One region of the Pseudomonas sp. KH_024_B2 genome, then DNA from elsewhere that is predicted to be linked to it. Evidence: predicted binding sites of a transcription regulator. Region 1 holds the regulator's gene; each other region holds the start of a gene.
What was found. Region 1 encodes sigma-54, which starts transcription at its own class of promoters, with help from an activator protein. Its sites were predicted from a motif close to ANTGGCATNNANNTTGCTNT; they were not measured.

Region 1 (4,699 bases):
CAACCTGGTACAGGGCTTCATTAGTTGCGGCGCTGCGAAGTTTTTCGCGCACTTCCTTGCGATCAAGCATGCTGGCAATTTGCCGAAGCAGTTCCAGGTGCGCATCGGTAGCGGCTTGCGGGACCAGCAGGACAAACAGCAGATCGACCGGGGCGCCATCGATGGCGTCGAAATCTATGGGGGCGTCCAGGTGCATCAAGGCACTGATGGGCGAGGTGCAGCCTTTGAGGCGGCAGTGTGGAATGGCGATGCCGTTGCCAAAACCGGTGGAACCGAGTTTTTCACGGGCGATCAGGGCCTCGAAGACATCCTGCATTTCCAGATCCGGCACTTCGCGGTGGATCAGGTTGGCAATTTGTTCGAGGGCTTTCTTTTTACTGCCGCCCGACACGTTCACGCAGGAACGGCCGGGGGTCAGGATGTTTTCAAGTCGGATCATGGGTTGGGAGTGTTAACGACCTGTTGCGCCCTGGAGGACACTTTGGGTCTTTTCCTTATGCTTTTTGAGTTGGCGATCCAGCTTGTCGGTGAGTGCATCGATCGCCGCGTACATGTCTTCATGTTCGGCGTTGGCGACCACTTCATTGCCGGGGATATGCAAGGTAGCTTCGATTTTCTGCTTCAGCTTCTCGACCGTCATCGTGACTTGCACGTTGGTGATCTTGTCGAAATGCCTTTCCAATCGCTCCAGCTTTTCGCCGATGTAGGCGCGCAGAGGTTCGGTCACTTCCAGTTGGTGTCCACTGATGTTGACTTGCATACAGCTTCTCCTTCGTTGCCAGTGCATAAGGCGGCAGGCTGGGTTGCCTGCCACTAGGCTGTGTCCGAAAACTGCCTGCGAGTTTTCGAACGCACCCTGGAACGCTGTGGCGTGGCCCGTTACATCAACCGCTTGCGTTCGCTCGAAGGCGCAATCCCAAGGGATTCACGGTACTTGGCGACGGTGCGGCGGGCTACCTGAATGCCTTGTGCCTCCAGTAAACCAGCGATCTTGCTGTCACTCAACGGCTTTTTCTGATTTTCCGCTGCGACCAGTTTTTTGATGATCGCGCGGATCGCTGTGGACGAGCATTCACCGCCTTCAGAGGTGCTGACGTGGCTGGAAAAAAAGTATTTCAGTTCGTAGATACCCCGTGGGGTATGCATGAATTTCTGGGTGGTGACCCGGGAAATCGTCGATTCGTGCATGCCCACCGCTTCGGCGATGTCATGCAGCACCAGCGGTTTCATCGCCTCATCGCCGTACTCGAGAAAGCCGCGCTGATGCTCGACGATCTGGGTGGCGACTTTCATCAGGGTTTCGTTGCGGCTTTGCAGGCTCTTGATGAACCAGCGGGCTTCCTGCAACTGGTTGCGCATGAAGGTGTTGTCGGCGCTGGTGTCAGCGCGACGCACGAAACCGGCGTACTGCGGGTTGACCCGCAGGCGCGGCACGGATTCCTGATTCAGCTCCACCAGCCAGCGTTCGTTGTCCTTGCGCACGATCACGTCGGGGACGACATACTCGGCTTCACTGGACTCGATTTGCGAGCCCGGGCGCGGGTTGAGGCTTTGCACCAACTCGATGATCTGCCGCAGCTCGTCTTCCTTGAGTTTCATGCGACGCATCAGCTGGCTGTAGTCGCGGCTGCCGAGCAGGTCGATGAAGTCGCTGACCAGGCGTTTGGCCTCGGTCAGCCAAGGGGTCTTGGCGGGCAATTGACGCAGTTGCAGCAACAGGCACTCGCTCAGATTGCGCGCACCGATACCGGCCGGCTCGAATTGCTGGATGCGATGCAGGACGGCTTCAATCTCGTCCAGTTCGATATCCAGCTCCGGGTCGAAGGCTTCGAGGATTTCCTCGAGCGTCTCGTCCAGGTATCCCTGATTGTTGATGCAATCGATCAGGGTCACGCCAATCAGGCGATCGGTGTCGGACATCGGGGCCAGGTTCAGTTGCCAGAGCAAATGGCTCTGCAGGCTCTCACCGGCCGATGTGCGGGTGGTGAAGTCCCATTCGTCGTCATCGTTGCTCGGCAGGCTGCTGGCGCTGGTCTGGTAAACATCTTCCCAGGCAGTATCGACCGGCAGTTCGTTGGGGATGCGCTCGTTCCAGTCACCTTCCTCGAGGTTATCCACCGTTGGGGCGGTTTCCTGATAGGAGGGTTCCTGAATATCGGTATTGGGTTTCTGCTCGACGTTGTCGGCCATAGGGTCGGCGTTATCGAAGTCGTCGCCTTCTTCCTGGCGTTCGAGCATCGGATTGGACTCCAATGCCTCCTGGATTTCCTGTTGCAGGTCCAGGGTCGACAATTGGAGCAGGCGGATGGCCTGTTGCAGCTGCGGTGTCATCGTCAGCTGCTGGCCCATTCTCAAGACAAGCGATGGTTTCATGGCAGGGGCTTAACACCTTATTCGCCGGCGCGCATGCGCCATCCACTACAGGGCGCCGAAGCGCCAAACATAAGCAAATTATATGCCTGAAGCGGGAGTGTTTGCCTAGAGCGCTGTAACAATAAATTTTTATAAGGCTTTATTGAGGTAGCGCTCTGGTGATTGGCTGAACACCTTGGGGCGAGTGTTTGCCTAGAGCACTGTAACAATAAATTTTTATCAGGTTTTATTGCTACCGGCGCTCTGGTGACTAGCCAGTCGCCTCGACTTACAGGCGGAACTCATGGCCCAGATACACTTCCTTGACCAGTTCGTTGGCCAGGATGGTTTCAGAGTCGCCTTCGGCGATCAGTTGGCCGTCGTTGACGATGTAGGCGGTCTCGCAGATATCCAGGGTTTCACGGACGTTGTGGTCGGTGATCAACACGCCGATACCCTTGGCCTTCAGGTGATGAATGATCTGCTTGATGTCACCCACCGAGATCGGGTCCACGCCGGCAAACGGTTCATCGAGCAGGATGAACTTCGGTGCGGTGGCCAGGGCACGGGCGATTTCCACGCGACGGCGTTCGCCGCCGGAGAGGCTCATGCCGAGGTTGTCGCGGATGTGGTGGATGTGGAATTCCTGAAGCAGGCTTTCCAGCTCCTGGCGACGCCCGGCCTTGTCGAGTTCCTTGCGGGTCTCGAGAATGGCCATGATGTTATCGGCAACCGACAGTTTGCGGAAGATCGACGCCTCTTGCGGCAGATAGCCGATACCGGCCCGTGCACGGCCGTGCATCGGCTGGTGGCTGACGTCCAGATCATCGATCAATACCCGACCCTGATCGGCCTGGACCAGCCCGACGATCATGTAGAAGCAGGTGGTCTTGCCGGCACCGTTAGGGCCGAGCAGGCCGACGATCTGACCGCTGTCGATGGACAGGCTAACGTCACGCACGACCTGACGGCTCTTGTAGCTCTTGGCCAGATGCTGAGCTTTCAGAGTTGCCATTACTGGGCCTTTTGCTCGTCGGTTTTCTTTTTCGGCTGGATGACCATGTCGATCCGTGGGCGTGGCGCAGTGACCGAACTACCGGTGGCGCGGCCTGCGTTAGCAACCTGCTTGACGGTGTCGTAGACGATTTTCTCGCCTTCGGTGGTGTTGCCGTCGTTGATCACTTTGGCACGGTCAATCAGCACGACGCGGTTTTGCGCCGCATGGTACTGGATAGTCACCGCATAACCCTGGACGGGTTTCGCGTCGGTTGGCTTTTGCAACTGCTCGAAGTAGGCCAGGTTGCCCACCGAGGTCACAACGTCGATCTCGCCGGCCGGGGTGCGGGTGATGGTCACGGTGTTGCCGGTGACCTTCATCGAGCCCTGGGTGATGATTACATCACCTTTGTAGGTGGCGATACCTTGCTTGTCGTCCAGTTGGGCGTCGTCAGCCTGAATCCGGATAGGTTGCTGGCTATCGTCCGGCAGGGCCCAGGCGCTCACGCTTCCCAGTGCTGCGCCCAGACTGAGCAAAATAGGGAGGGTTTTAACGAGCCTCATACTGTCCTCTTACGTTCGATAGCAGGTGTATCCTGCTTTCTTTCAAATACGCTTTCATTCCGTTACCAGTCGATACGCCACCAGCGCCGTCGATTCTAACGGCTTGCTCGGTCTGCGCATATTCCTTCTGGGGGAATACAGTCATACGACTACTGGTAATGATCGTCGTACGGTTTTTCTCGTCGGTACGCGCAATGCGCACCGAGTCAATCAATTCAACTTCAGTGCCGCCCGGATTGACCTCGCCACGTTCGCTCTGAATGTGCCAAGGGAATGTCGTGCCGCGATACATCTGCAGGTCGGGTTTGGTCAGCAGCGTGATGTCGGTTGCTTTCAGGTGCTCGACCTTGTCGGACGTCATTTCGTACTGCAACTTGCCATCGGGCAGAAACTGCACGCTGTGGGCGTTGATGGCGTAGTAGTCGATAGCGCTTTCGTCGACGACCGCCGTCGGCCGCTCCAGAAAGCGTTCCGGGCTGATGTTCCAGTAGCCAACGGCCGCGAACAGGGCGGCGATGACTCCGAAAATCAAAATGGTGCGAATTTTTTTGCTCAGCATAAAGGGCTCTACAGGTAGGCGGCGTTGGCCGCTTCAAGGCTGCCTTGGGCGCGCAGGATTAACTCGCAGAATTCGCGTGCCGCCCCTTCGCCGCCACGGGCGTGCGTAATGCCGTGTGCATGTTCGCGGACAAAACTGGCAGCGTTGGCGACAGCCATGCCCAAGCCGACGCGACGAATCACTGGCAGGTCGGGCAGATCGTCACCCAGGTAGGCGACTTGTTCATAG
Region 2 (4,699 bases), 2.1 Mb from region 1:
TGCAACCGCCGCAGCCGGTACCGGCCTTGGTCTTGCCCTTGAGCTCGCCCAGATCGGTGCAGCCGGCGTCGATCGCGCAGCACACGGCGCCCTTGGTGACGTTATGGCAGGAGCAGAGGGTGGCCGTGTCCGGCAGCGCATCGGCGCCGAGCGTCGGAGCGCCGTCCGACAGCGGCAGGATCAGACTGGACGGATCCTTGGGTAGCTTGATGCCGTTCTGTGCGTATTGGAGGAGGGTGTCGTAATAGCTGTTGTCGCCGATCAGTACTGCGCCGAGCACGTGCTTGCCGTCGGCAGAGACCACCAGGCGGCGATAGCTGGCGCTGGCTTCGTCGATGAAACGGTAGCTCTTGGCACCCGGCGTGGTCGCGTGAGCGTCGCCGATCGAACCGACATCGACGCCCAGCAGCTTGAGCTTGGTCGACATGTCGGCGCCGGTGAAGGGTTCGTAGTGTTGACCGGCCAGTTGCGCGGCAACGTTACGCGCCATGCTGTAGCCCGGCGCGACCAGGCCAAAGATGCTGCCGTTCCAGGAGGCACACTCGCCGATGGCGAAGATGTCCGGGTCGCTGGTGCGGCAATGATTGTCGACCACCACGCCGCCGCGGGTTGCCACCTCCAGCCCGGCGCTGCGGCCGACAGCGTCCTGCGGGCGGATGCCGGCGGAGAAGACGATCAGATCGGTTTCAAGGAACTCGCCATCGTTGAAGTTCATGCGATAGGCATAGTCTTCACCGATGACGATCTCCTGGGTCGCTCGCGAAAGGTGCACGCCGACACCCAAGGCCTCGATCCGTGCCCGCAGCGCCTCGCCGCCACTGGCGTCCAGTTGTACCGGCATCAGCTGCGGGGCGAATTCGACGACATGCGCTTCCAGTCCCAGGGACTTCAGCGCATTGGCCGCTTCCAGACCGAGCAGGCCGCCGCCGACCACCACACCACGGCGGGCATCGGTGGCAGCCTCGCGGATGGCGTCGAGGTCGTCCAGGGTGCGGTAGACCAACCGTGAGTTACCCTCGGCACCGGGAATTGGCGGCACGAAAGGATAGGAGCCGGTGGCCAGCACCAGACGGTCGTAAGCCTGGCGTCCGGCGCTGGTGACCACTTCCTTGCGCTCGCGGTCGATTTCCAGCACCTGCACCCCGAGATGCAGCTGTACGCCATGGCGGGCATACAGATCAGCCTCGCCGAGGGCGAGGGACTCGGCATCCCGGCCGCCGAAGTACTCGGAGAGGTGCACGCGGTCGTAGGCACGCTGACGCTCCTCACCGAACACATGCACGTGATAGTGGGCGAGGGCACCGTGCTCGATCAGTTGCTCGACACAATGATGGCCGACCATGCCGTTGCCGATGACGACCAGTGTTTCGCTTTTGATCGGGGTGACGATAGCGTTCATAGCCTTTCCTCAGTCGAAGCCGCGCCTTGGCATGGCCAGAAAAAAACCAAAAAAAAACGCCTGGAGCCGTCTAGCAGCTCCAGGCGCCTTTGCCTGGTATTCATGGATGTCTGGTGGGTGATTAACCGAGGCCGCGTTGCCTGGTTCACCTGTCCCGCGCCTCTGGAGGCTGATGGTCGGCGATGACCACATGGGACGCCCGCTAGAGAGTTCGGCGGGAATCAGTACATGTTTATCAGAGCTAAAGCAGGTTCCATGCCAGTCTCGGCGGAACCTGTTTCGATTTCGCGGAACCGTTAGCGGCGGGTGAGTTAAAGCGCTACAACGCGGCTTGTTCATGGGCTCTTGATGACACTCATCAGCTTCACTGGGTCATCGATCACCACGCAGAATTGAACCAGAAGGGTGCGGAAAAGTTGTTGGGTGCCTTTTTTGGGGCAAGCTGATGGCGAACCCGAGCTGCCGTAGGCTGAGCGGGCCTGGCGCATAGGCTGCGTGCATCGTTACGACTCTTTAACTGGCACTAGTCTCTTATCGAGTGTACTGACGAGACTTATCGCCTCATCGCTCAACGAGTTGCAGAAGGCGTCGACGAAGATAGAGGAGGGTCGATAATCAGGCCTGATCAACATAACGCGATAGGGAATGGACACGTTGATCGGCCGAATGGCCAATCCTCTGCCTGACTCCTCCACGGCGGTCAAAGGGTTGATAATCGCCACCCCCAACTTTTGCCTGACCATGGCACAGACCGATGCGGCGTTGGTTGTTTCGATGACGGTATGTCGATCGACTCCGGCCTGGCGAAAGTGCTCATCGAGCGTCTGACGATAGATATCCAGACCCGAAAAGTTGATGAAGTCGACGCCGCGAAAGTCTTCCATTACAAGGAGCGATCGGGATAGCAAAGGGTGACCCTCTGGCAGTATGCAGACCATGTCGGAACAAAAGAGCAATTGCCCTTGTGTACCTCGAGGTACATGCTCGCCCTCGGTCAATCCGAGGTCGTAACGCTGGGCGCTGAGTGACTCTTCCAGTAAGGGTGATTCCTGTGCAGCAATGCTCAAGCCAATGCCGATATGCTGTTGCTGAAAGTGCTTGCAGACCTTGGGCAACAGCGTCTGGGAAAACAACGGAAGGCAGGCGACGCTCAGTTGGCCATGTTCGAAGCGACGGATCGACTGCGCAACGCTGTTGATTCGTTCCAACCCGATGTAGGAACGTTCAACCTCTTCGAGCAGCATAATGGCCTGAGCCGTCGGTACCAACCTCCCTCCCTCTCGATCAAACAGCCGAAGGCCAGAGATACTTTCAAGCCGCGCCAATTCTCGGCTGACCGTGGGTTGGGAAGTAAATAACAAGCAGGCCGCTGCGGTGACGCTTCCCGCCTGCATGATGGCGCGGAAGACTTCGATATGCCGTATGGAAATTGCCACACCTGGCCTCCGTCAGTTGATCAAGGCCTATATCAAAACTGAATCGACTAGCAAAGAATAGATATTTTATTGAATGCTGAATGGTCGACATGATGGCTTCTCTCTTTACTTCAGATTGAACCCCTCCATGCCCAACCATTCCGTTTTCCAGCAATTAGCCGAGACTGCAAGACAGCACGGCACCCCACTCTGGTGCTATGACGCCCAGACCATCAGGGCACGCATCGACCAACTGCAAGGCTTCGATGTCATTCGATACGCGCAAAAAGCCTGCTCCAACCTGCATATTCTCCGTTTGATCCGCGAACAAGGCGTGCGGGTCGATGCCGTATCACTGGGTGAAATCGAGCGGGCGCTGCTCGCTGGATACAGCCCTTGCGGTGACCCGGCTGGCATCGTTCTGACCTGTGATCTGTTCGATGAAGCGACATTGCAACGCGTCGTCGAACTGAACATTGAGGTCAATACCGGCTCGATTGATATGCTCCGCCAATTGGGCAAACAGTCTCCAGGCCATCGCGTCTGGCTGCGGATCAATCCAGGGTTCGGCCACGGTCACAGCCGCAAGACCAATACCGGTGGTGAAAACAGCAAGCATGGAATCTGGCATGACCAGGTTCAAGAAGCGCTCGGCGTGATTCGGCAATTCGGGCTGAAGCTGGTGGGATTGCACATGCATATCGGTTCAGGTGTTGATTACGCGCACCTTGAGCAAGTGGGCTGTGCAATGGTCTCGGCGGTGAAGGCACTCGACCACGATATCGAAGCATTCTCCATCGGTGGGGGGCTTTCCACGCCTTATCGTGTGGGGGATGAGCCGGTGGATATCCAGCGTTATGCGAACGCATGGAGCCAGGCCAAACAGGACATCGAGGCATTTCTTGCTCATCCAGTACGGATGGAGATCGAGCCTGGCCGTTTCCTGGTAGCCGAGTCAGGCTATCTGGTTACCGAAGTCCGCGCGGTAAAGAAAGTTGGCAGTCGAAATTTCATTTTGGTGAATGCCGGCTTCAATGACTTGATGCGGCCAGCCCTCTATGGCGCCTATCACCACATAACCGTGCTGGACTCCCAAGGTTTCCCGGTCGATCGCCCGGAACACCTCTGTGTAGTGGGAGGTCCCCTGTGCGAATCCGGCGATATTTTCACGCAGGATGAACAGGGTGTCACACCCCGTTTGCTACCTGAAGCGCAGGTTGGAGACTTGCTGGTGATGCACGATACCGGCGCATACGGCGCCTCTATGTCATCCAACTACAACAGCCGCACACTGTTGCCGGAAGTGTTGATCGAGCAAGGGCAAGCTAAATTGATTCGGCGCCCGCAGCCATTGTCGGACTTGCTGGCCCTGGAGTTGGGGCTTTAAAAGCCAGGTCTACTGGCATTAGCCTCAGGGTCGCCCATTTGATCGCTTTGTGGCGTGAGGTCCACAGTACTTCGACTTCCATCTATTGATCGTTCCCACGCGTGGGAACGATCAATGAGCTGTGATCAACCTCTGCGTAGTGTCTTTACGACAACTCACCAACCCTTGAAACCTGCTTGCCGAGTCTCATCAGCCAGTAATAGCTAAGGGCCGGGACTACCAATCCAACGACCCAGGCCAGGTCGATGCCCCCCAGCTGCGTGGCCAGCGGACCGACGTAGAGGGTGGTGTTCATGAAGGGGATCTCGACCAAAATGGCCACGATGAAACTGGCGCAGGCGATCCAGTTGACCCGGCCGTAGATGCCGTTCATGTCGAAGATATCGTCAATCCGGTATTCGCCTTTCCTCAGCCAATAGAAGTCGACCAGATTGATCGCCGTCCAGGGGATCAGGAAATAGCTCATGAAGAAAATGAAGTTGAGGAAGAAGGCGATGA
Region 3 (4,699 bases), 2.7 Mb from region 1:
AGGTCGAGATGTTGTAAGCCCACCCATGGGCTTTATCGGGAGGCACTGATGAAAAAGTGGGACGTCACCTTCGTTGATGATCATGGTGTTCAAGCCGTGGAGCAATTTGACTGCGAGCAAGAACCCACCATGGAGCAGGCGGCGCACTTGATTCGTTCAAAGTTGTTGCCCGTCCCGGCTGAGCTGGATCTCAATGATCTGGAAGGCCGCACTGACGACCCTACGGTGAAAAGTCTGAAAGATCAGTGCAGCATTCAAATCCTCACCATCGCCCCGGCTTCTTGAGTCTCGCACTTTCCTTATCCAGACCCTCTGGCACAGGCGCTGGCTTCACGCTACTCTGCAATCGAGATCAGCGAATGAATCGCTAAGGTCTGGTCTTGTCAGCTACATGCTTGTTTCCCGGCGGCAATCTTATTGCCGTATCGCTTTCACCATTCGGTTGCGAGCGCAGGGGAGTACGGAAAGTCTATCCATCAGTTTGAGGAGGACGTTTCATGAGCACAGCCTATCAAGAAGACATCAGCAGCAGCGTGCTGCGCCGCATGAAAGAAGGCGGTTTTGACTTTTCCCGGTTCCATCCCATCGAGTTCTACGCCATTTTCCCGGACGAGGAGCGGGCCCGCAGGGCAGCAGGGCATTTTCGCGGTGAGTCATTGAATGCCCAGGTCAGCGTGCGTGATGACGGCGCCTGGCACCTGGAGTTGAGCAAGGTGATGTACGCCACTTACGGTGGCATCGGTGACTTCGAGCAGGACTTCGAGGCGGTGGTCGAGCCTCTGGGCGGGATTATCGAAGGGTGGGGCGTCAAACAGGAGGTACGAGGGTTACTCGCATAACAGCTATGAACAGCATCAACACTCAGCATCGGCTGACCTCAGGGTCGGCCGATTTCGTTTGTGGCTGTTGGATGTAGGAGGCGAGCTTGGTCGCGATATAGGCGGCCTGACAGCCGGCCTGTCTCTTGCAGATGTACACAGATTAAATGTGGGAGCTGGCTTGCCTGCGAAGGCGGCCTGACAGCCGACCTGTCTCTTGCAGATGTACACAGTCCTCGGCTTCGCCGAGGGGCGCTACGCGCCAGTCCCCTGATGAACACCTCCACTCGGCCTGCCGAAGGGGCGGGCAAATCAAAAGCACGGCGGCCTACCGGCCGGCCTGTTTGGTTGGTCGGGTGTACGCCGATCTATTGTAGGAGCTGAGCTTGGTCCGGGCGGCGTTCCGACGATGGCGATCTCAAGGGCGCCATCGCCGGCAAGCCGTGCTCCTACGATTTCCAGAGGTTCACCCGTAGCAGTGGAATCAACTCTGGCTATGCTGTTGATAGCCATTGCATTGCTTCGCAATGACGCGGGGGCGATCAAGTTGGGGCGTTTACTGCACGGCAATGGTGCGGTCTTTCTCAGGCGATTATCCAACCGATTGATATTAAAGCATTTATGCCGCTGGCACGGGCCTTGCGAAGCCTAGGTGTCCGGGTGACAAGGAGTACGGCATGATCCGCACCTATTTTGATGAAATGTACGATGCCGGTGGCCAGGTCCGCCCGCATTATCGGGAGTTCGCCCGTTGGCTGGCCGAAACGCCTGACGAGCTTTTGGCACAACGGCGACGCGAGGCCGATCTGCTATTTCATCGCGCCGGTATTACTTTCACGCTCTATGGTGATGAGCAAGGGACAGAGCGTCTGATTCCCTTCGACACCATTCCCCGCAGTATTCCCGCCAGTGAATGGCGGATTGTCGAACGTGGCTGCATCCAGCGGGTCAAGGCGTTGAACATGTTCCTCGCCGACCTCTATCACGAGCAGCGCATCATCAAGGCCGGCATCATTCCGGCCGAACAAGTGCTGGCCAACGAGCAGTACCAGTTGGCCATGCAAGGGCTGGATCTGCACCGCGATATCTACTCGCATATTTCCGGCGTCGATCTGGTGCGTGATGGCGACGGCACCTATTACGTGCTCGAAGACAATCTGCGCACGCCCAGCGGCGTCAGCTACATGCTCGAAGACCGCAAGATGATGATGCGGCTATTCCCGGAATTGTTCGCGGCGCAGCGCATCGCACCGATTGATCATTACCCCAACCTGTTGCTCGACACCCTGAAAAGCTCCAGCCCGCTGGATAACCCCAGTGTCGTGGTACTGACGCCCGGGCGCTTCAACAGTGCGTTCTTCGAACACGCGTTTCTGGCTCGGGAAATGGGCGTTGAATTGGTCGAGGGGGCCGATCTTTTTGTGCGCGATGATCGGGTGTTCATGCGCACCACCGACGGGCCGAAGGCGGTTGATGTGATCTACCGTCGTCTCGATGACGCCTTCCTCGACCCGCTGGCGTTCAATCCTGACTCGATGCTCGGCGTGCCTGGCCTGCTGTCGTCCTATCGCTGCGGCAATGTAGTGCTGGCGAATGCCATCGGCACCGGCGTGGCGGACGACAAGTCGGTCTATCCGTTTGTCACCGACATGATCCGTTTCTATCTGGACGAGGAGCCAATCCTCAAGAATGTGCCGACCTTTCAATGCCGCAAGCCTGAGGAATTGTCCCACGTGCTGGCGAACTTGCCCGAACTGGTCGTCAAGGAAACCCAGGGATCCGGCGGTTACGGAATGCTGGTGGGGCCGGCAGCGACGGCGGCGGAGATCGAATCGTTCCGCGCGCGGATCAAGGCCAAGCCTCACGCCTACATCGCCCAACCGACCTTGTGCCTGTCGACGTGTCCGACCTTTGTCGAAAACGGCATCGCCCCGCGCCACATCGACCTGCGCCCGTTTGTCTTGTCTGGCCGCGAAACCCGGGTCGTGCCCGGCGGCCTGACCCGTGTAGCCCTGCGCGAAGGATCCCTGGTGGTGAACTCGTCCCAGGGCGGCGGAACCAAGGACACCTGGGTGGTCGAGGATTGAAGGAAGCCTGCCATGTTAAGTAGAACTGCCTCGGATTTGTACTGGATGTCGCGTTACCTGGAGCGGGCGGAAAACCTCGCACGGATGCTCGACATCAGTTATTCGCTGTCGTTGATGCCGCAGGACGGTCGCGGTGACGGTTTGCATGAACTGGCGATGCCGCTGTTGATCACCGGCACCCTGGACGATTATCTGGAGCGCCACGGTGCGCTGCATGCCGAACGGCTGCTGCACTTTTTCGCCCTGGATGCGGCCAACCCGGCGAGCATCTACAGCTGTCTCGGCGCTGCGCGGGCCAGTGCCCACGCGGTGCGTGGGCGAATCACCGCCGACATGTGGGAAAACATCAACGCGACCTGGCTGGAGATTCGCGGAATCGCCGAGCAAGGTCTCAGTCGCTATGGCATGAGCCGTTTTTGCGAGTGGATCAAGGAGCGTTCCCACCTGTTCCGGGGTGCTTCCTACGGCACCATCATGCGTAACGATGCGTTTCGTTTTATCCGTCTCGGTACCTTTATCGAGCGCGCCGACAACACTTTGCGTCTGCTGGATGCGCGTTACGAAATGGCTGGCGATCAGGCTGAAGCCGTCAGCGATGGCACGGCTCACGCCTACTACCAGTGGAGCGCCTTGTTGCGCGCGTTGTCTTCGTTCGAGGCCTATACCGAGATCTACCGCGATGCACCCGGAGCGCGACACGTGGCCGAACTGTTGCTGCTGCGCGCCGATGTCCCGCGATCCCTGCGGGCCTGCACGGAAGAGATCGACCAGATCCTCGCCAGCCTGCCGGGCGCCAACGGGCGACCGGCACAACGCCTGGCGGCCGAAATGGACGCGCGTCTGCGTTATACCGGCATCAATGAAATCCTCGAGGAAGGCCTGCACGCCTGGCTGACCGAATTCATCCCGCTGGTGCGCCAGCTGGGCAACGCCATTCACAGTTCCTACCTGGAGGCTGCATGAGACTTTCCATTAGCCACGAGACCACCTATCGCTACGAAGATCAGGTGCGGGCGAGCATCCAGTATTTACGCCTGACACCCCACGACAGCGAGCGCCAGCACGTGCTCAGCTGGCAGCTCGACCTGCCGCGGCCGGTGCGCGCTCAATTGGACCCGTTCGGCAATATCCTGCATGTGCTGACCATGGACGAACCCCATGAAGCGATCATCATCGGCGCCCGTGGGCAAGTGGACATCGATGAAAAACGCGAAGCTGAACATGAGAGCCAGTCGGCGCTGCCATTCTTGCGTTTCACCCGTTTGACCGAGGCAGATGAAGCCTTGCGGGCGTTCGCGGCCAGGCAATGTCTCAAGCGCCGTGATCGCACCGGGTTGATCGATTTGATGCACGGCCTTAACCAGCACATGACCTACACGCCGGGCTCCACCGAAGTCGAAACCAGTGCCGCCGAGGCCTTTGCCGGACGTGCCGGGGTCTGCCAGGACCATACCCATGCATTCCTCGCCTGTGCGCGCAGCCTGGGCATTCCTGCGCGTTATGTGTCGGGCTATCTGTACAGCGAGAACAGTGAACACCTGGCCAGTCATGCCTGGGCCGAAGCCTGGCTCGACGATGCCTGGTACAGCTTTGACGTGACCAATCAACTGGCCAGGCCCGAGCGCCATTTGAAACTGGCGGTCGGCCTCGACTACCTGGACGCCTGCCCGGTACGCGGCATGCGCCGTGGCGGTGGTTGCGAGCAGATGCACGCCAAAGTCTTCGTCTCACCGACGCCGGCTATTGTGGTGCAGCAGCAGTAATCGGGGGATACCGCATCGCGAGCAAATCCTG

Region 2: nirB (nitrite reductase large subunit NirB) is a predicted target of sigma-54. The motif match lies at 1,643-1,662, and genes of this name have one in related genera.
Region 3: AC3I0A_RS08550 (circularly permuted type 2 ATP-grasp protein) is a predicted target of sigma-54. The motif match lies at 1,445-1,464, and genes of this name have one in related genera.

The regions. Positions count from the first base shown of each region.
Region 1 is NZ_CM174502.1:4,916,759-4,921,457, reverse strand. Features, by position in the region: gene ptsN (PTS IIA-like nitrogen regulatory protein PtsN) at 1-439, opposite strand, end outside; gene hpf (ribosome hibernation-promoting factor, HPF/YfiA family) at 452-760, opposite strand; gene AC3I0A_RS22860 (RNA polymerase factor sigma-54) at 880-2,373, opposite strand; gene lptB (LPS export ABC transporter ATP-binding protein) at 2,642-3,367, opposite strand; gene lptA (lipopolysaccharide transport periplasmic protein LptA) at 3,367-3,912, opposite strand; gene lptC (LPS export ABC transporter periplasmic protein LptC) at 3,899-4,471, opposite strand; gene AC3I0A_RS22840 (KdsC family phosphatase) at 4,480-4,699, opposite strand, start outside.
Region 2 is NZ_CM174502.1:2,859,693-2,864,391, reverse strand. Features, by position in the region: gene nirB (nitrite reductase large subunit NirB) at 1-1,399, opposite strand, end outside; gene AC3I0A_RS13450 (LysR family transcriptional regulator) at 1,903-2,835, opposite strand; gene lysA (diaminopimelate decarboxylase) at 2,963-4,201, shown strand; gene AC3I0A_RS13440 (purine-cytosine permease family protein) at 4,347-4,699, opposite strand, start outside.
Region 3 is NZ_CM174502.1:1,800,519-1,805,217, forward strand. Features, by position in the region: gene AC3I0A_RS08540 (hypothetical protein) at 49-285, shown strand; gene AC3I0A_RS08545 (ribonuclease E inhibitor RraB) at 498-839, shown strand; gene AC3I0A_RS08550 (circularly permuted type 2 ATP-grasp protein) at 1,496-2,905, shown strand; gene AC3I0A_RS08555 (alpha-E domain-containing protein) at 2,918-3,868, shown strand; gene AC3I0A_RS08560 (transglutaminase family protein) at 3,865-4,668, shown strand.